DNA from 2 places in the Leclercia pneumoniae genome. Region 1 is predicted to be linked to the other one. Evidence: predicted binding sites of a transcription regulator. Region 1 holds the regulator's gene; the other holds the start of a gene.
What was found. Region 1 encodes Fur, which represses iron uptake genes when iron is present. Its sites were predicted from a motif close to ATAATAATGAGAACNACTATCAA; they were not measured.

Region 1 (13,115 bases):
AGACAGGGTTATGCGGAGCCTTCTCTGGCGAATGCTGAAGCTGGCAAAGCCTACCAGTTCGAGCGTGAAGGTTACTTCTGCCTCGACAGCCGCTACGCAACGGCAGACCATTTGGTCTTTAACCGTACCGTGGGGCTGCGTGATACCTGGGCCAAAATCGGCGAGTAATCAGGTCAACCACAAACAAACGCCGCTTCTGCGGCGTTTTTTTTTGCTTATCGATCAGGATTTTATTTATTAGCCGCTTTAACCCCTCGCGAAATTAGTGGTCAATGAGCTGCTACTTTTTTTATAAAATAAACTTACTCATTCCCTAAAAAATGTACTTTTAGAAAGATTAAAGATAATAATTATTCTTAACTATCGATTTTTACTTGAATTTATTATGAAAATATCTGGCTTCTGTTGAATGTTTCAAAACACTACTGATTATGTGCACTTCGTCATAATCCTGCATTTTCCTCTCTTAAAAGCATTGATAATTCGCGTCGCGAAAAATAGTCTAAAGGCGGTGGCAATTTCGGGGATATTTCCAGCCACCGTGACCGCAGGTCTTTTTTATTTTTACGCCGCTTAAGGCGTTTTTAAATCGTCAATGAGGAATACATTATGCGTACGTTTAATGGCAAACGTAGTGCGCTGTCGCTGGCTATCGCCGGTATCACAGCCATGTCAGGTTTTGTGGTCGCCCCTCAGGTGCAGGCCGCCGGTTTTATCGATGACTCTACTCTGACGGGCGGCATCTATTACTGGCAGCGCGAGCGCGACCGTAAAGATGTTACCGATGCGGATAAATATAAAACCAACCTTTCTCATTCGACCTGGAACGCCAATCTCGATTTCCAGTCGGGTTATGCGGCCGATATGTTTGGTCTGGATATTGCAGCGTTCACCGCTATTGAAATGGCAGAGAATGGCGACAGCGCCCATCCAAACGAAATTGCCTTCTCAAAAAGTAATAAAGCCTATTCTGAAGACTGGTCCGGCGATAAGAGCGGGATCAGCCTCTATAAAGCCGCGGCGAAATTTAAATATGGCCCGGTCTGGGCGCGTGGCGGTTATATTCAGCCAACCGGTCAGACACTATTAGCCCCGCACTGGAGTTTTATGCCCGGTACCTATCAGGGTGCCGAGGCCGGAGCCAACTTTGATTACGGTGATGCCGGTGCGTTGAGCTTCTCTTACATGTGGACGAACGAATATAAATCGCCGTGGCACATCGAAATGGATAAGTTTTATCAAAATGATAAAACCACCAAAGTGGATTATCTTCACTCCTTCGGCGCGAAATATGACTTCAAAAATAACCTGGTGCTGGAAGCGGCATTTGGCCAGGCGGAAGGCTATATCGATCAGTACTTCGCCAAAGCCAGCTACAAACTGGATATTATCGGCGGCCCACTGACCACCACTTATCAGTTCTACGGTACGCGCGATAAAGTCAGCGACGGCAGCGTTAACGATATTTATGATGGCACCGCATGGCTGCAGGCGCTTACCTTCGGCTACAAGGTAGGGCAGGTGGATTTACGCCTCGAAGGGACCTATGTGAAGGCCGACGGGCAGCAGGGTTACTTCCTGCAACGTATGACGCCAACCTACGCCTCCTCTAATGGTCGACTGGACGTATGGTGGGATAACCGTTCTGACTTCAACGCCGATGGCGAAAAAGCAATCTTCTTTGGCGCTATGTATGATCTGAAAAACTGGAACCTGCCAGGCTGGGCGGTGGGAGCATCTTATGCTTACGCCTGGGATGTAAAACCGGGCGATATGGCGACCCCAGACGCCTATTACGATCCTAACTACCGTCTGAAAGAGTCTGCTTACAGTCTGGACGCGATTTATACCCTGCAGGATGGGCGTGCGAAAGGCACCATGTTTAAGCTGCACTTCACCCAGTACGACAACCACTCCGACATTCCGAGCTACGCTGGTGGCTATGGCAACATCTTCCAGGATGAGCGTGACGTGAAGTTTATGGTTATCGCACCGTTCACCATTTTCTGATGCGCATCGCGCAGACTGGAGCAAAGAGTATGTTGAAAAAAATGGTTCTTGTGGCCGTGCTGGCCTCGGGGCTGGCGGCTTGCGCCCACTCTCCGGCACAGAAAGAGGATTCACGCCTGAAAGAGGCTTACAGCGCCTGTATTAATACGGCGCAAGGCTCCCCGGAAAAACTGGAGGCCTGCCAGAGCGTGCTGAACGTGCTAAGGAAAGAGAAAGCACATGAACAGTTTGCTACGCAGGAGAACGTTCGCGTAATGGATTATCAGGCCTGTATACAGGCGCGTAAAACAGGTAACGATCAGGAAGTGGCAAAACGCTGCGATAAAATCTGGCAGGAAATACGTAACAACAACGCACAGTAAGTGGTTGTTATCATACCCGGTGGCGCATTCATCTGCGGCACCGGTTTTTTTTGCCTTCTGATGGGCAAAAAAAAGCCAACCGTCAGGTTGGCTCAGAGTACGAGAAGTGATTAACGGGCGTCGTGCGCGTGATCGTCTTCGCGGCAATCGCCTTCAGCACAGTGACCATACAGGTAGAGGCTGTGGTTGGTCAGACGAATGCCATGACGAGCGGCGATTTCGCGCTGACGTAATTCGATGGAATCATCACTGAATTCGATCACTTTGCCGCAATCCAGGCAAATCAGGTGATCGTGATGGTGCTGCTGAGTCAGTTCGAAAACAGACTTGCCGCCTTCGAAATTGTGACGGGTTACAATGCCGGCGTCATCAAACTGGTTCAGAACACGATAAACGGTAGCCAGACCAATCTCTTCGCCCATGTCGATAAGACGTTTATATAAGTCTTCCGCACTGACATGATGGTTTACCGGTTCCTGAAGTACTTCCAAAATTTTAAGACGAGGAAGCGTGACTTTCAGCCCGGCCTTCTTTAATGCGGTATTGTTGTCAGTCATGCGGAATCTGTCCTGTTGCTAAACGATTCACTTCAAACAGAGAAGTGACAGAAAATGCAGTTGAGATAATGCGTCTCATTATAGAACTGCCATGCTTAAATGAAAACTGCAAGCCTCAAGCAAAGTATGCTTATAAAAACGTGGTGCTGCCAACAAAGTTGTTATCAAGCTACCCCGTTTGACCTGGATCATTGTACAGGTATGAAAGCAAAAGTTAAAAATTTGTAGCAATTATTTTGATTGATATTACCTATCAATACAGCGCAGCGTCATCGCTGCGCTGTATTGCAATCAGGCATTGATAATGGCGTCGAGCTGCAGCTCTTCACGAATCTGCTTAACCCATTTATCAACGCGCTCTGCGGTCAGCTCTGGCTGACGATCTTCATCGATGGCCAGGCCCACAAAGTTATTATCATCCGCCAGACCTTTAGAGGCTTCGAAGTGATAGCCCGCCGTTGGCCAGTGACCCACGATCACGGCGCCGCGTGGTTCGATGATGTCGCGAATCGTACCCAGGGCATCGCAGAAGTACTCTGCGTAGTCTTCCTGATCCCCACAGCCGAAGAGGGCAACCAGCTTACCGGTGAAGTCTACCTCTTCGAGGGACGGGAAGAAGTCATCCCAGTCACACTGCGCTTCGCCGTAGTACCAGGTCGGGATGCCCAGCAGCAGAATATCGTAGCCTTCCAGATCTTCTTTGCTGCTTTTAGCTATGTCATGAACATCGGCAACGTCTTTACCCAACTGTTTTTGAATGTTTTTTGCGATGTTTTCCGTGTTACCGGTGTCGCTGCCGAAAAAAATGCCGATGATAGCCATGAGTAAAATAACCTCTTGAAACTTAATAGTATGGTGGCGCAAATTGTCCACGGATAAGGGCAATCATAGCAGAACAGAGAAGCCTGCGGAAACTGCTATCGCGCAGGACTGCACTCTGTGCTACATGAAAACAAGAAGAAGGGGATTTTTCTGACTTAGGCTTTGCCGTGCAGCTGTTCCAGCTGCAGCATCAGCATCTCTTCGATAAGTTCGCTACGGCTCATCTCCCGGGCCGCGGCCAGTTCGTTCAGGGCATCTACGGCGTCAGCGTTCAATTTTAACTCGACGCGTTTAAGCCCACGACTTTTATCGCGTTTAAGTTGGTTGCGCTTATTGATGCGCAGCTGTTCATCGCGCGAAAGCGGATTGGTTTTCGGTCGTCCCGGGCGACGCTCATTCGCGAACAGATCTAGTGTCGTGCGGTCCGTTTGTTCTTTGGCCATGATTTTGAGACTTCGGGGGAAACAAAGACGCCCTGCTAAAGCCCGGGCGATAAGCGCGCCATCATACATCACCGAAAACAGCACGCCAACGACTGGTCGCCCCCAGACGACCGGTCGCTTTCTTTTTAATCAATTTTTTAATCAATTCTCGCCTTCAGCGAGGTAACGACGGATGGCACGTAGCACGGCATCAGGTTTTTCAGCATGAACCCAGTGTCCTGCCCCCGCAATGACATGCGCCCGGGCCTGAGGGAATTGCGCCAGAAGTGCTTCACGGTAAGCCTCGGTAACGTAAGGTGAGTTGCCACCGCAAATAAAGAGCGTCGGATGCGGCCAGACCGGAACGGTCTGCCAGCCCACAATATTGGCATATTGATCCCACAACACAGCAACATCGAAGCGCCAGGCGCCATCAATAAAGGATTTCAGCAAGAACTGCACCACCCCCTCTTCATCGAGATGCTGGCGCATAATCGCAGCGGCCTGCTGGCGTGTCGTCACCGCTGCGTCCGTGACCGCATTGATAGCAGCAAAGATCTCATCATGACGACGTACTTGATAATTAACCGGCGCCACATCAATGACCACCAGCCCCGCAATGCGTTCCGGGGCCAGCGCCGTCAGCGCCATCACCGCTTTGCCGCCCATCGAGTGGCCAATCAATACGGCTTTCTCAATGTTGTGCGCATCCAGCGTGTCCAGCAGATCCTGAGCCATCGCGGCGTAGGTCATTTCAGAGGAACGAGGCGACTGACCGTGGTTACGCATATCCACCTGCAGGATATCGTGATCGGTGACTAAATCCCGCGCCAGCACGCCCAGGTTATCCAGGCTACCAAACAGACCGTGAACCAGAACAACGGGAGAATTATTGTGCGGCGATTGTGCAGATTGCGCTCGGGTATTTAATTTCATGGCAAAGTTCTTTTTTTACGGATGTCAGGTTAGGGTATTATGTTGACCATTCTGCCGCCCGGCTGCAAGGAAACAGTTTAATCTGACTTTTGCCGCCACTCAGGTTTGACGCTATCCGCTGTTGGGTTTAGACCTTATACTCCCAACGACTTGTATTCAGATAAGATATCGCACTGGATTAAGATGAAAACAATCGAAGTTGATGACGAGCTCTATCACTATATTGCCAGCCAGACCCGGCATATCGGCGAGAGCGCGTCCGACATTTTACGGCGCATGCTGAAAGTTTCTAATGCCACCCTGTCTGCCGCTCCGGCCACCAAAGAAGTGCGCCTGCCTTCTGCGCCTGCGCAAGAAAAGCCGAATACCCCGGCAAAAGACAGAGTGCGCGCGATGCGCGAGCTCCTGCTCTCGGACGAATACGCGGAACAAAAGAAAGCCGTCAACCGCTTTATGCTGGTGCTGTCTACACTGTATTCACTGGATAACAAGGCATTCGCTGACGCAACAGAATCTCTGCATGGCCGCACCCGCGTCTACTTCGCGGGCGACGAGCAGACCCTGTTGCAGAATGGCAATCAAACTAAGCCCAAACATGTTCCTGGTACGCCGTACTGGGTCATCACCAATACCAACACGGGACGCAAGCGCAGCATGATCGAACATATCATGCAGTCCATGCAGTTCCCGGCGGAATTGACTGATAAGGTTTGCGGTACAATCTAACCCTTGCATTGGAAGGATCAGGCAATGGCAAATCACACTCGTGCGGGTCAGCCTGCACAACAAAGCGATTTGATTAACGTCGCTCAACTGACATCTCAGTACTATGTGCTGAAGCCTCAGGTGGGCAACGCAGAACACGCAGTGAAGTTTGGTACGTCTGGTCACCGCGGCAGCGCGGCGCGCCACAGTTTTAACGAACCACACATTCTGGCCATTGCCCAGGCCATCGCGGAAGAGCGCGCCAAAAATGGTGTAACCGGTCCATGCTACGTGGGTAAAGACACCCATGCGCTCTCTGAGCCCGCATTTATCTCCGTGCTGGAGGTGCTGGCTGCCAACGGCGTAGACGTGATCGTGCAGGAAAATAACGGCTATACGCCGACCCCTGCCGTCTCCAACGCCATTCTGGTGCATAACAAAAAGGGCGGGGCGCAGGCCGATGGTATCGTCATCACCCCGTCGCATAACCCGCCGGAAGATGGCGGTATCAAATATAACCCACCTAATGGTGGCCCGGCTGACACCAACGTCACCAAAGTGGTGGAAGATCGTGCTAACGCGCTGCTGGCCGATGGTCTGAAAGGCGTGAAGCGTATCTCTCTGGACGCGGCGATGGCCTCTGGCCACGTGAAAGAGCAGGATCTGGTGCAACCCTTCGTTGAAGGGCTGGCGGATATCCTCGATATGGCGGCTATCCAGAAAGCGGGCCTGAAGCTGGGCGTCGATCCGCTCGGCGGCTCCGGTATTGAATACTGGAAACGTATCGCCGAGTTTTACAAGCTGGATCTGACCCTGGTTAACGATCAGGTCGATCAAACCTTCCGCTTTATGCACCTGGATAAAGACGGCGCAATCCGTATGGACTGCTCATCGGAGTGTGCGATGGCGGGGCTGCTGGCGCTGCGCGACAAGTTCGCTCTGGCCTTCGCTAACGACCCGGATTATGACCGCCACGGCATCGTCACCCCGGCTGGGCTGATGAATCCGAACCACTACCTGGCGGTGGCGATTAACTACCTGTTCCAGCACCGTCCACAGTGGGGCAAAGAGGTCGCCGTTGGTAAGACGCTGGTCTCCTCCGCCATGATCGACCGGGTGGTGAACGACCTCGGCCGCAACCTGGTCGAAGTTCCGGTAGGCTTCAAATGGTTCGTGGATGGTCTGCATGACGGTAGCTTCGGCTTCGGTGGCGAAGAGAGCGCAGGGGCCTCTTTCCTGCGTTTCGATGGCACCCCGTGGTCGACCGATAAAGACGGCATCATCATGTGCCTGCTGGCTGCCGAAATTACCGCGGTTACCGGTAAAAACCCGCAGGAGCACTATAACGAACTGGCGGCACGCTTTGGCGCACCGAGCTATAACCGCATCCAGGCGAGCGCAACCTCTGCCCAGAAAGCGGCGCTCTCTAAACTCTCTCCGGAGCAGGTGAGCGCAGATACCCTGGCGGGTGACCCGATCACCGCCCGTCTGACTGCGGCCCCGGGCAACGGCGCCTCTATTGGCGGCCTGAAGGTGATGACGGAAAACGGCTGGTTCGCGGCGCGTCCGTCCGGCACGGAAGATGCGTATAAAATTTACTGCGAAAGCTTCCTCGGCGACGAACACCGTAAGCTGATTGAGAAAGAAGCGGTAGAGATCGTGAGCGAAGTGCTGAAAAACGCCTGATAGCGGAAGGCGGAAAACATACCCGGTAGGCGGTCGCGCCACCGGGTTTTTTTATGGCCTGCGATCAGAGCAAAAAGCGATACCCGACCCCGGTTTCAGTTAACAGATGGCGCGGGCGCGCGGGATCGGCTTCCAGCTTCTGGCGCAAGTGGCCCATATAAATGCGCAGGTAGTGGCTGTGCTCTACCGCGTTCGGCCCCCAGACCTGATTCAGCAGCTGGCGCTGGGTCAGCACCTTGCCATGATTGTTAAGCAGTATCGCCAGCAGGCGAAATTCAATAGGGGTGAGGTGGATCTCCTCTACGCCACGCACAATACGGCGCGCCGCCAGATCAACGGTGATATCCGAGAAGCGATAAACGGGATCTGGAGAGGCCGTACTCCCATGACGACGCAGCGCCACACGCAGGCGCGCCTGCAGTTCGCCAATGCCGAACGGCTTGCTGAGATAATCGTCTGCACCGGCATCCAGCGCGGCAATCTTGTCATCCTCTTCTACCCGCGCCGACAAGACGATAATCGGCATCTGGCTCCACTGGCGCACGTCGCGAATAAAATCCAGACCGTCGCCATCCGGCAGGCCGAGATCGAGGATCACCAGATCGGGTTTGCGCGTCGCCGCTTCCAGCAGACCGCGCTGCAGTGTTCCCGCTTCGTAGACGCGCAGACCGTCGGCTTCCAGAGCGGTGCGCAGAAAGCGGCTGATAGCCAGTTCGTCTTCGATTATCAGGACGTTAATCACATATCCTCGGGTAAGTCATTGAGTTCAGGGGGCGGTTCGAGCGGGAGTGTAACACAAAAACGGGCCCCTCCCTCGGGGCGGTTTTGCGCCGTAATTGTCCCGCCATGCACCTCGACTATCGCCTGGCAGATAGCCAGCCCCAGCCCGACGCCAGGAATGGCCGACTCTTTGTTCCCGCGAGCAAACTTATCAAAGATAGCGCGCTCTTGCCCGTCAGGAATGCCCGGTCCGTTATCCCACACCGTCAGCGTAAACCGGTTTTCGGCTGTCCGGGCCTGAATACCGATATCGGCTTTCGGGCCGGCATATTTCACCGCATTCTCCAGCAGATTGATGAGGACCCGTTCAAACAGCGGGCCATCGACGTGGATCAGCGCCAGGGGCTCAGGCAGATCCAGCGCGATATGCCGCCCACCCGAGCCCGGCTCCAGCGTTTTCAGGGCGCTGCCGACTACCTCTTCCAGCGTCAGCCACTCTTTTTTCAGGTTAAAGCCGCCAGACTGGATGCGCGCCATATCCAGCAGATTGTTGACCAGTCGGGTGGTATTCAGGACATGCTGGCGGATCTCACTGGCCTGCGTAGCATGCGGCGACCCCTCAGCCGCCAGGTCGAGGGTCAGAATTTCTGACTGGCCAAACAGCACCGTCAGCGGCGTGCGGAGATCGTGCGACAGGGCGGCGAGCAGTGAATTACGAATACTCTCCCGCTCGCTGGCAAGCCTTGCCTGCTCTTCGCTGGTGGTGAGTGCCAGCCGTTCCAGCGCACTGGCGACCAGCAGGGTAAAGGTTTCCAGTAGCCGTTGCTGCTCGGGGATCATCAGCTGGCGCAGATTTGTCGGCTCAACAATGGCCAGCCCCTGAATATTGGCTGCGCTGCGTAATGGTAAAATTTGATACGGCACGCCGGGCAGGGTATCCGTGCCGGCACCCGCCGGTAAGCCTTTATCAAAGCTCCAGCGCGCTATCGCCTCGTCCCAGGGCGTCATGCCGGTGGCGGGGGTGAGCGGGCCGAGCTTGCCTTCGGCGTCCGGCAGCAGAATCAGGCTGTGGGCATGAAAGGTGGAGTGAATAAATTGCTGGCTGGTCTGGACGATCTCCAGCGGGGTGCGGCCCACTGCCAGCGCTTTCGACATCTCATACAGGTGGCGGGTGCGCTGTTCACGATAGCGGGCAATCCGCGCCTGGTAGCGTACTCCGGCGGTGAGGTTACCGATGAGCAATCCCACGGCGAGCATTACCGCGAAGGTGAGCACATACTGCACGTCTGAAACCGCCAGCGTGCCGCGTGGCGCAATAAAGAACAGGTCAAAGCTGATGACATTAATCACCGTCGCCAGGACCGACGGCCAGCGCCCGAAAAACAGCGCCACCACCACGACTCCCAGCAGATAGATCATGACCAGGTTGGCCGCATCAAAACCGGGCAGCCATTGACTGGTGATAAAGGTAATGAGGGCGCAAAGCAGCACAGCCACCAGACAACCGCGCAGCTGGATGCGCCACTTCTCGTTAAAAGTGCGATTATCGGGCGTTTTGACCAGTAGCGGGGCAGGGGTATCATCCAGCGCCACCACCACCAGATCCAGCTCCGGTGCGCGCTGGGCCAGCTTGTCGGCGAAGCTGCTGCGATCGAACCAGCGACGGCGATTGCGACGTCCGAGCACGATTTTGCCGAGGTTATGTTCCCGGGCATAGCGCACAATGGCCTTATCTTCCGCCGGGTCGGTGAGCGTGGCGGTCTCGGCCCCGAGCTCCTGGGCCAGGTGCAAGGCACTGAGAATGGCGCGCCGTTGCTGCTCCGGCAGGCGATGTAGCTGCGGGGTTTCGACGTAGACCGCGTGCCAGACGCTGCCAAGCTTCGCCGCCAGTCGCGCGGCGGTACGTACCAGCTTCTCATTACCCCGGCTATGCCCAATGCACAGCAGGATGGCGTCGCGGGTGTGCCAGACCTTCTCTTCTCCCTGGCGGTCGCGCCAGGCTCGCATCTGATCGTCCACCCTGTCGGCGGTGCGACGCAGCGCCAGTTCGCGCAGGGCGATAAGATTACCTTTACGGAAGAAATGTTCGATGGCGCGCTCGGCCTGGCCGGCAATATAGACTTTGCCCTCATGCAGGCGCTGACGCAGATCGTCCGGCGGCAGATCCACCAGCACAACCTCGTCGGCGGCGTCGAAGAAGGGGTCGGGGACCGTCTCACGCACCTGAATGCCGGTGACGCCGCTCACCACGTCATTGAGGCTTTCGAGATGTTGCACGTTGACGGTGGTAAACACATCGATGCCCGCTTCCAGCAGCTCTTCCACATCCTGCCAGCGCTTGGGATGGCGGGATCCGGGCACATTGCTGTGGGCCAGTTCGTCCATCAGGATCAGCGCCGGGCGGCGGGCGAGGGCGGCATCAAGGTCAAACTCCGTGACCGTACGGCCACGGTGCGTGAAATGCCGGGGTGGCTGTGTCGCCAGCCCGGTAAGCAGTGCGGCGGTCTCCTGACGGCCATGGGTTTCAACCACGCCGATCAGGATATCGAGCCCCTGGGCGCGTAAACGCTGCGCTTCCGCCAGCATGGCGAAGGTTTTTCCTACCCCCGCGCAGGCGCCAAAGAAGATTTTTAGCTTACCGCGGTGGGGCGCAGCGGTCTGTTCCAGCAAACGATCCGGATCCGGGCGCAGGGGCTCGTCGGTCATATTAAGGGTTCCTTAGTGCGTCCAGCGCCAGGTTTACTTCAACGATATTCACTATCGGCATGCCCAGGAAGCCGACCAGCGGTTTTTGGGTATGCTTTGCCACCAGTTCACTGACCTGGGCAGGGGTTAGCCCGCGGGCCTGCGCGACACGGGGGATCTGCCAGGCGACTGCGCCGGGGGTGAGGCTGTAATCCAGTCCGCTGGCCGAGGCGGTAATCAACTCAACCGGTACCGCCGCCGTCGCTTGTGGATTGGCGGCCCGCAGGGCCGTCACCCGCTCTGTTACTGCGCTGTCCAGCGCCGGGTTACTGCCGGCCAGATTACTGCCCCCGGAGGCCATAGGATTATACGGGCTTTCTGCCGTGGCGGAAGGCCGCCCCTGGAAGTAACCCGCGCCGGTAAAGTTCTGCCCAATCAGCCGCGAACCGCGAACCTCACTCCCCTGCATAATCAAAGAGCCGTTGGCCCGATCATGAAACAGCCACTGCCCCAGCGCGGTGGTCACCAGCGGGTAGAGCCCGCCGGTAATGGCGGCCAGCAAGATAAACAAAAGTATAGCGGGACGTAACATAGCCATTTGAATTACCTCTTAAACCAGTCCGAACACGGTCAGCAGCAGGTCGATCGCTTTAATGCCGATAAAGGGCACCAGTAGTCCACCCAGACCGTAGATCCATAAATTACGACGTAGCATGGCGGCGGCGGTGAGCGGCTTGTAACTCACCCCTTTCAGCGCAAGCGGGATCAGGAAGACGATGATCAGCGCGTTAAAAATCACCGCGCTGAGGATCGCCGATGCGGGGGAGTGCAACTGCATCACATTCAGGGCGTTGAGCTGCGGATAGGTCACCGCAAAGGCCGCCGGGATAATGGCAAAATATTTCGCCACGTCGTTGGCAATACTGAAGGTAGTAAGCGAGCCCCGGGTCATCAGCATCTGTTTACCGATGTGTACCACTTCAATCAGCTTGGTCGGGTTTGAGTCCAGATCGACCATGTTGCCCGCCTCTTTCGCCGCCTGGGTACCTGAGTTCATGGCGACCGCCACGTCCGCCTGGGCCAGCGCTGGCGCATCGTTGGTGCCATCGCCGGTCATTGCCACCAGCCAACCTTCGGCCTGATACTGGCGGATCAACGCCAGCTTCGCCTCGGGGGTGGCTTCAGAGAGAAAATCATCCACCCCGGCTTCAGCCGCGATGGCCGCTGCGGTCAGACGGTTATCACCCGTGATCATCACCGTTTTGATGCCCATCTTACGCAACTGAGCAAAGCGCTCTTTGATGCCGCCTTTAACGATGTCCTTCAGGGCGATGACCCCCAGCACGCTGGCGCCTTCGGCCACCACCAGCGGGGTAGCACCCTCCCTGGCGACGCGCTCTACCAGCGCATCGACTTCAGCAGGAAAGTGGCCGTTATTGGCCGCGATATGGCGGCGAATGGCATCCACTGACCCTTTACGGATCAGGCGATCCTGAATGTTGATGCCGCTCATCCGGGTCTGCGCGGTGAAAGGCACGAAGGTAGCCTGCAGGCTCTGTACATCGCGCTGACGCAGATTAAAGCGCTGTTTCGCCAGTACCACGATGCTGCGGCCTTCTGGCGTCTCATCCGCCAGCGAGGCGAGCTGCGCTGCGTCGGCCAGGGTCTTCTCCTCAACGCCAGGTGCGGGCAGAAAGTCAGACGCCTGGCGATTACCCAGCGTAATAGTGCCGGTTTTATCCAGCAGTAATACGTCCACGTCGCCCGCCGCTTCGACCGCGCGGCCGCTGGTGGCGATAACGTTGGCCCCCAGCATCCGGCTCATCCCCGCTACGCCGATGGCGGAGAGCAGCCCGCCGATGGTGGTGGGGATCAGGCAGACCAGCAACGCCACCAGCACCGTCACGCTCACAGGCGTGCCGCCGTAAGCCGAGAACGGCCACAGGGTGGCTGTCGCCAGCAGGAAGACCAACGTCAGGGCCACCAGCAGAATGGTCAGGGCAATTTCGTTAGGCGTCTTGCGGCGCTGGGCCCCTTCGACCATGGCGATCATCCGATCAAGAAAGGTTTCACCAGGGTTAACGCTGCACTGAATCACCAGCCAGTCCGAGAGAATACGCGTGCCGCCCGTTACGGAGGCAAAATCCCCGCCGGATTCACGGATCACCGGGGCCGATTCACCGGTGATGGCGCTCTCGTCCACCGAGGCG
Region 2 (6,135 bases), 980 kb from region 1:
CAGCAACCCGATTTAACGCATGACCTTTTGAATGGCAAAAAGGTGTCACTTCTGCTTTGCGTTGACTCTACTGGAAAAGGTTAGCGCGGCAGTTCAACGACAAACGCGTTCTCTGTTAGCGCGCCCTCAATAAACAGCGCCATCTCTTTCAATAGCTGTCGGCTTTCCTCCAGCGTACCGTTCGGCGTGCCGAAGGAGATCGTTAACTCTTTGCCGCTGCGCGACAACAGGATCTCTTCGTCGTCTTTGTTGGCGGCGGGCAGGAACAGCGCCGAATGTTTGTTTTCCTCAATCGCCTGATGCAGGGTGGCCAGCTCCGGACAATCCGCCACGTTCACTATTCCGTTGACGTAGAACTTCATGGTCTGGCCATTTTCCGCCGGATAGTAGACCAGCGTCACCCAGCTGGTTTCATTTCCCCAGCCTTCCGGATAGAGATGAATCGCCTTGTAATCGCCCTCCCAGTTATTCACCCGGTGGCGACAATTCTTATCGGGGAAGATCTCTGCCATCGTCAGCTTAGCGGTTTCAATCATTGCCGCCTCAAACTCCGCTAATAGCGCGTTGGCTTTCAGTAACTGCTGAAAGTTTTCCGTCACGAAGGTCTGCTTGTCGTTATTCATGATCTGCTCAGGTTCCTTTCCACTTAGCGCATAAAGATGGTTTAAAAATTCGGTGTAGAAAACATGCCACTTGCTGAAGGGGAGGCGCGCCTGGTCGTGTCCCAGACGGTTTCGGGCCGTTTTTACCAGCGTGGAGTAGTTGATAAACGGCCAGCCTGCCTGTGGCGGACAGCGGTTAGCGTCTGGCTTCACAATGCAGGTATAGATTGGCTGCCCATTGTCCACACAGCTTTCAAGCAACTGCTGGTAGCTTTCAAAAGGGTTATTAATGGCGGAAAAGGTTTTATGCTCAATGCCGATAATAAAATCCTGATGATAGATCAGCAGATCGAGAAACTTGCCGTCTTCTGTTATGACCTCCCGGCTGACCTCAAGGGACGTGGTATCCAGCGCGTCGCCCTCGTTGCCGATGTTCAGGCAATGTAGCAATGCGTTTAACAACCAGGGCGGTACCCCCGCGTTTTCCCCCATAAACAATGCCAGCAGATCCGAGGTGGGGTTCTCCAGATATCCCGAACCGCCTGCGGTAAAGAAATTCACTTCCGGAACGGCCTCTGGCGGCAGAGAATCCAGCTGCTGCAAAAAATCGGTGCTCAGGCCACTCATTTTCCAGTCTTTTCTATGGCTTACAGTCCGTTGATCCTACCGGACACAGGCGCCAGGCAATGCGCGAATTAACCCTGAAGTTTGGTGGGTTTTGGGCCTTTCAGGCGTATCGGCACGCCATGGCCTATTATTCAGAGAGTAATGACTGGGGTTACTGGAGTGCATGATGATCAAAACAATACGTATTGTGTCGCTCGCTTGCCTGCTGTTGGGTGGCTGCTCCAGCAGCCCACTGACCCCGCAGGAGCAGAAGTATCAGCAAATCAAAGAGGCGGCCCGCGTCTGCTCGGAAGAGGTGAAAGCACACACGATGGAGCTCTCCACCGAGGGGCAAACGGCCGACAGCACAGCAACGACCGTGGATTATGATATGGGGGATGGATTGCCGCCGCGTACGGTGGATTCCCGTTCATCACCGGTGATGGATAACGGGACGCCGGGCAATGCCTGGACTGCGTGCATGAAGCGCAAAGATGCGCTGGTGCCCGAACTGAAGATCTGAGCCCGAACAGAATCCGGGCTGCGCGGGGTGTTATCAGATCACCAGCTCGCTCTCTTTAATATCCGCAATGGGTGAAAGAATCGCGTTATCAAAATCACGCGGTGTCGTCCCCGCTGCAATACGGTTTGGCCAGTCATGATTGGCCAGGGCTCCCCGGCCCAGGGAGATAAAATCAGCTCCCATTCCCATGACTTCTTCCGCCCGCGCCTTATCATGCAAACTGCCGTTCGCCATTAGCGTCAACTGTGGGGCGTATTTACGCGCCAGTTCCACCAGCGAGAGCGGGTTGTCCGGGAAGGCCGGCTGCCAGGCTTCGTGCTCGGTGAGATGCAGGTAATCAATGCCCGAGTGCGCCAGCAACGTAAACACGGTGCGCGCATCCTCTTCGCCATTAGCCCATTTATGGAAAAAGTCATTAACCTTGGCCTGGGACAGACGTATGCCGACAACCACATCCGCCCCTACACGAGCACGCACCGATGCGATCACCTCCAGGCTCAGACGCAAGCGTCCGGCGATATCGCCACCCCAGCGGTCGTTGCGCGTATTGGTATAGTCGGTGAAGAACTGATCGAGAAGATACCCGTTAGCGCCGTGGATCTCCACGCCATCAAATCCGGCAACGTTCACGGCGTAGCTGGCGGCATCGGAGAAGCTGTCGATAATCGCGCCGATCTCGGCTTCATTGAGTGCGCGTGGAACAGGGTATTCACCTTCCCCCCGGTAGAAGGCCATCTGTTGACCTACCGGGCGAATAGCCGACGGGGCCACGGTACCGCTCAGATAGTGGTTTCCCTGTGAGAGGGCGCCCGCATGCTGGATCTGCGCGAAGATTTTACCCTGCTGACGGTGCACGGCGTCGGTGACGCTACGCCAGGCGGCCGCCTGCTGCGGGCTGGTTAGCCCCGCCTGGAAGGCATAGGTTTGTGACCATGCCCGATCGATATAGATCCCCTCGGAGATCACCAGCCCGAAGCCGCCGCGCGCAAAATCCTGATAGTACGACTTCATCCTTTCCGTGGCATGCCCATCGACGGTTGCGGTGACGCGAGTCATGGGGGCCACCACAAGGCGGTTTTTTAGCGCGACATGTCCAATGCGGCCAGGGATAAGAAGGGGGGAGCTGTTCATAGAAGTCCTGTCAGTTTTAACTCTTTTAAGCACTATAATCACTGACGAATACGCTATAAACCGGGCAAAATGATAAGGCTGTATATCATTTATCGTTATAATCGCCATGACGGAGTTGCTATGAATCTTCAGGATGTCTCGCTGTTTCTGGCGATCACCGAAACCCGTAGCCTGACGCAGGCTGCGAAGCGGCTGGATGTCACGCCGATGGCCGTCTCACGCAGGCTGGCCTCTCTGGAACAGGAGCTGGGCACCCGGCTGCTGCAACGCACAACCCGCTCGGTGTCGTTAACCCAGGAAGGGATGGAGTTTTTGCCCTATGCCCGGGCGCTGGTGGATGCCGAAACGGGGGCGAAAGCGCTCTTTTCACCCACCACACAGGGGGCTTCCGGACTGTTACGGATCACGGCGCCCACCGGCTTTGGGCGGCGTAATATACTGCCGCTGGTGCCCGGGTTGCTTGCGGCGAATCCGAAGCTCAATATTGATCTGCAGCTCGGCGAAGACGTGGTGGATATTGTCGGCAGGGGTATTGATGTGGCGATCCGAATTGCTCCGCTGAAAAACTCGAACCTGATTGCACGTAAGATTTGTGATAACCCCCGCATTGTCTGCGCCTCGCCGGCTTATCTGCACGCCTTCGGTCATCCCCAAACCCTTGCCGACCTGGCGGAACATAACTGCCTACGTCTGACCAGCGTGCCGCAATGGGTATTTGAGCGTGATGGCGAGATCATCAGCGCCGCCGTAGAAGGGCGTTTCAGCTCCGATAACGTAGAAGGGGTGCGCGAACTCTGCGTACAGGGGTTGGGGTTGGTACAGTTGACCCGCTGGGATGTATTAAAGGAGCTCAACGACGGCACGCTGGTCGAGATCGTTCTGGCGGATGTGCGTCCGCAGTCGCTCTCCATCTGGGCGGTACTGCCCACCACACGTTTCCTGCCGCTGCGGGTGACCACCTTTATTGATACCCTTAAATCGTCATTAACCTCTCCAGCCAGAGATTAACCCTGTTTAATGAATGGGCAAAAAAGGTAGGGAGAGGATGTTGTTTCGAATAATCAAGCCGTTAAAGAAAAACCCACTGCCTTCCTGTTAATGAATTATTACATTCCGCATTGTTTATGTAACAGAAATAAATATCATAACGAGAATCGTTTCGAACAAAGCCCGCAGGCTGAATACGATTCTTACCCCCTGTTTTTGCGCGATAAAGCTTCATCGTACGGCCTGCGTTACGTTTAACCTCCACCTACAGGAAACGTTACACCCATGCAGCGTCACTTTTTATGGGCTCTTAATCCTTGCCTGCTTGCACTTTTATCCACTCCAGCCTGGTCGGCAGCCGCCGAAGAGGACGAGCTCGTTGTCTCGGCCAGCCGTTCACACCGTAGCGTGGCAGAAATGGCACAAACCACCTGGGTAATTGAACAGTCTGAGATTGAGCAGCAGGTACAGGGCGGTAAAGAGCTGAAAGAGGTTCTTGCCCAGCTAATTCCCGGTATGGATGTCAGTAGCCAGGGGCGAACGAATTACGGCATGAATATGCGTGGTCGTTCCATGATGGTGATGGTGGACGGGGTTCGGCTTAACTCTTCGCGCAGCGACAGCCGACAGCTTGACGCGATCGATCCATTTAATGTCTCACGTATTGAGGTTATCTCGGGGGCCACAGCGCTGTACGGCGGCGGAAGTACCGGTGGCCTGATTAACATTGTCACGAAAAAAGGGCAGTCGGAGAAAGAAGTTGAACTGCAGACTGGGATAAAAAGCGGATTTAACAGCCATAACGATCATGATGAAAACGTGGCGGCCGCGGTAAGCGGTGGCACAGACCGCGCTTCCGGTCGACTCTCTGTGGCGTATCAGCGCTATGGTGGCTGGTACGATGGCCACCGTGACGAAGTCATTATTGATAACACCCAGACGGGGCTGCAGTATTCAGACCGTCTTGACGTGATTGGCACCGGTACGCTGGATATTGACGACCATCAGCAGATTCAGCTCACGACCCAGTACTACAAAAGCGAGTCGGACGGTAAACACGGTCTCTATCTTGGTGAGAACTTCTCTGCCGTTACCGGGCAAGGTAAAGCTTATAACTCGGGCAACCTCGACGCCGATCGTCTGCCAGGCACCGAGCGGCATTTGATCAACCTCCAGTACTCCAATACCGATTTTCTGGGCCAGGATCTGGTTGCGCAGATCTACTACCGTGACGAAAAACTGACCTTTTATCCTTTCCCGACGCTTGCGGGCGGCAGCGTGGGGAGCATTGGCGCCTCTCAGCAGAATACCGATTACTGGGGCGGCAAACTGACGCTCAACAGTCAACCCGTCGACGACCTGACCCTGACGTATGGGGTGGACGCTGACCATGAGACCTTTGATGCTAATCAGCAGTTCTTCGACCTGACGAAGGCCGCGCAGAGTGGGGGGATGGATCTGCAGAATGCGTACCGGGTGGGGCGTTATCCGAGCTACAGCATTACCAACCTGGCGCCGTTCCTGCAATCCAGCTACGACATTCGCGCCATTACGCTCAGCGGCGGCGTGCGCTATCAGTACACAAAAAACAAAGTTGATGACTTTGTGGGGTATAACCAACAGCAGGCCATTGCCCGGGGGGATGCCCTCTCTGCCGATGCCGTACCTGGAGGGGAGACCAGCTATAACAACCTGCTGTTTAACGCCGGTATACTGGGGCGTGTGACGGAACGCCAACAGGTGTGGTTCAACTTCTCTCAGGGATTCGAAATTCCCGATCTGGCGAAGTACTACGGCTCTGGCCGTTATCAGCTGGTGGACGGTCACTATCGTCTGATCGATAGCGTGAACGTCAACGACTCCAGACTCGATGGTATTAAAGTCAACGCCTACGAACTGGGATGGCGTTATAACGGCGATAACCTGCGTACGCAGATTGCGGCCTATTACTCGCTCTCTGACAAAACGATCAATATTAATAAAACGGATATGACCATTAATATTGAGGACGACAAGCGCCGGATCTATGGCATTGAAGGGCAGGTTGACTACTTCTTCCCGGACAGCGCATGGAGTACCGGTACCAATTTCAACGCCATCAAATCAGAAACGCAGGTGGATGGACAGTGGCAGAAGCTCACCGTCGATAGCGCCAGCCCGTCGAAAGTGAGCGCGTGGCTTACCTGGGCGCCGGGTCCCCTGAGTCTGCGCGTGCAGAGCACACAGACGTTTGACGTGTCGGACGAAGCCGGTAAAAAGATCGACGGCTATAACACGGTCGACTTA

Region 2: JZ655_RS10680 (TonB-dependent siderophore receptor) is a predicted target of Fur. The motif match lies at 3,998-4,020, and genes of this name have one in related genera.

Annotation. Positions count from the first base shown of each region.
Region 1 covers NZ_CP071383.1:1,231,621-1,244,735, forward strand. The annotation lists gene glnS (glutamine--tRNA ligase) at 1-168, shown strand, start outside; gene chiP (chitoporin ChiP) at 610-2,010, shown strand; gene chiQ (ChiQ/YbfN family lipoprotein) at 2,043-2,372, shown strand; gene fur (ferric iron uptake transcriptional regulator) at 2,483-2,929, opposite strand; gene fldA (flavodoxin FldA) at 3,221-3,751, opposite strand; gene ybfE (LexA regulated protein) at 3,907-4,194, opposite strand; gene ybfF (esterase) at 4,336-5,109, opposite strand; gene seqA (replication initiation negative regulator SeqA) at 5,293-5,835, shown strand; gene pgm (phosphoglucomutase (alpha-D-glucose-1,6-bisphosphate-dependent)) at 5,860-7,500, shown strand; gene kdpE (two-component system response regulator KdpE) at 7,565-8,242, opposite strand; gene kdpD (two-component system sensor histidine kinase KdpD) at 8,239-10,926, opposite strand; gene kdpC (potassium-transporting ATPase subunit KdpC) at 10,928-11,503, opposite strand; gene kdpB (potassium-transporting ATPase subunit KdpB) at 11,516-13,115, opposite strand, start outside.
Region 2 covers NZ_CP071383.1:2,219,802-2,225,936, reverse strand. The annotation lists gene JZ655_RS10700 (PDDEXK-like family protein) at 81-1,229, opposite strand; gene JZ655_RS10695 (hypothetical protein) at 1,393-1,731, shown strand; gene JZ655_RS10690 (oxidoreductase) at 1,765-2,862, opposite strand; gene JZ655_RS10685 (LysR family transcriptional regulator) at 2,983-3,870, shown strand; gene JZ655_RS10680 (TonB-dependent siderophore receptor) at 4,135-6,135, shown strand, end outside.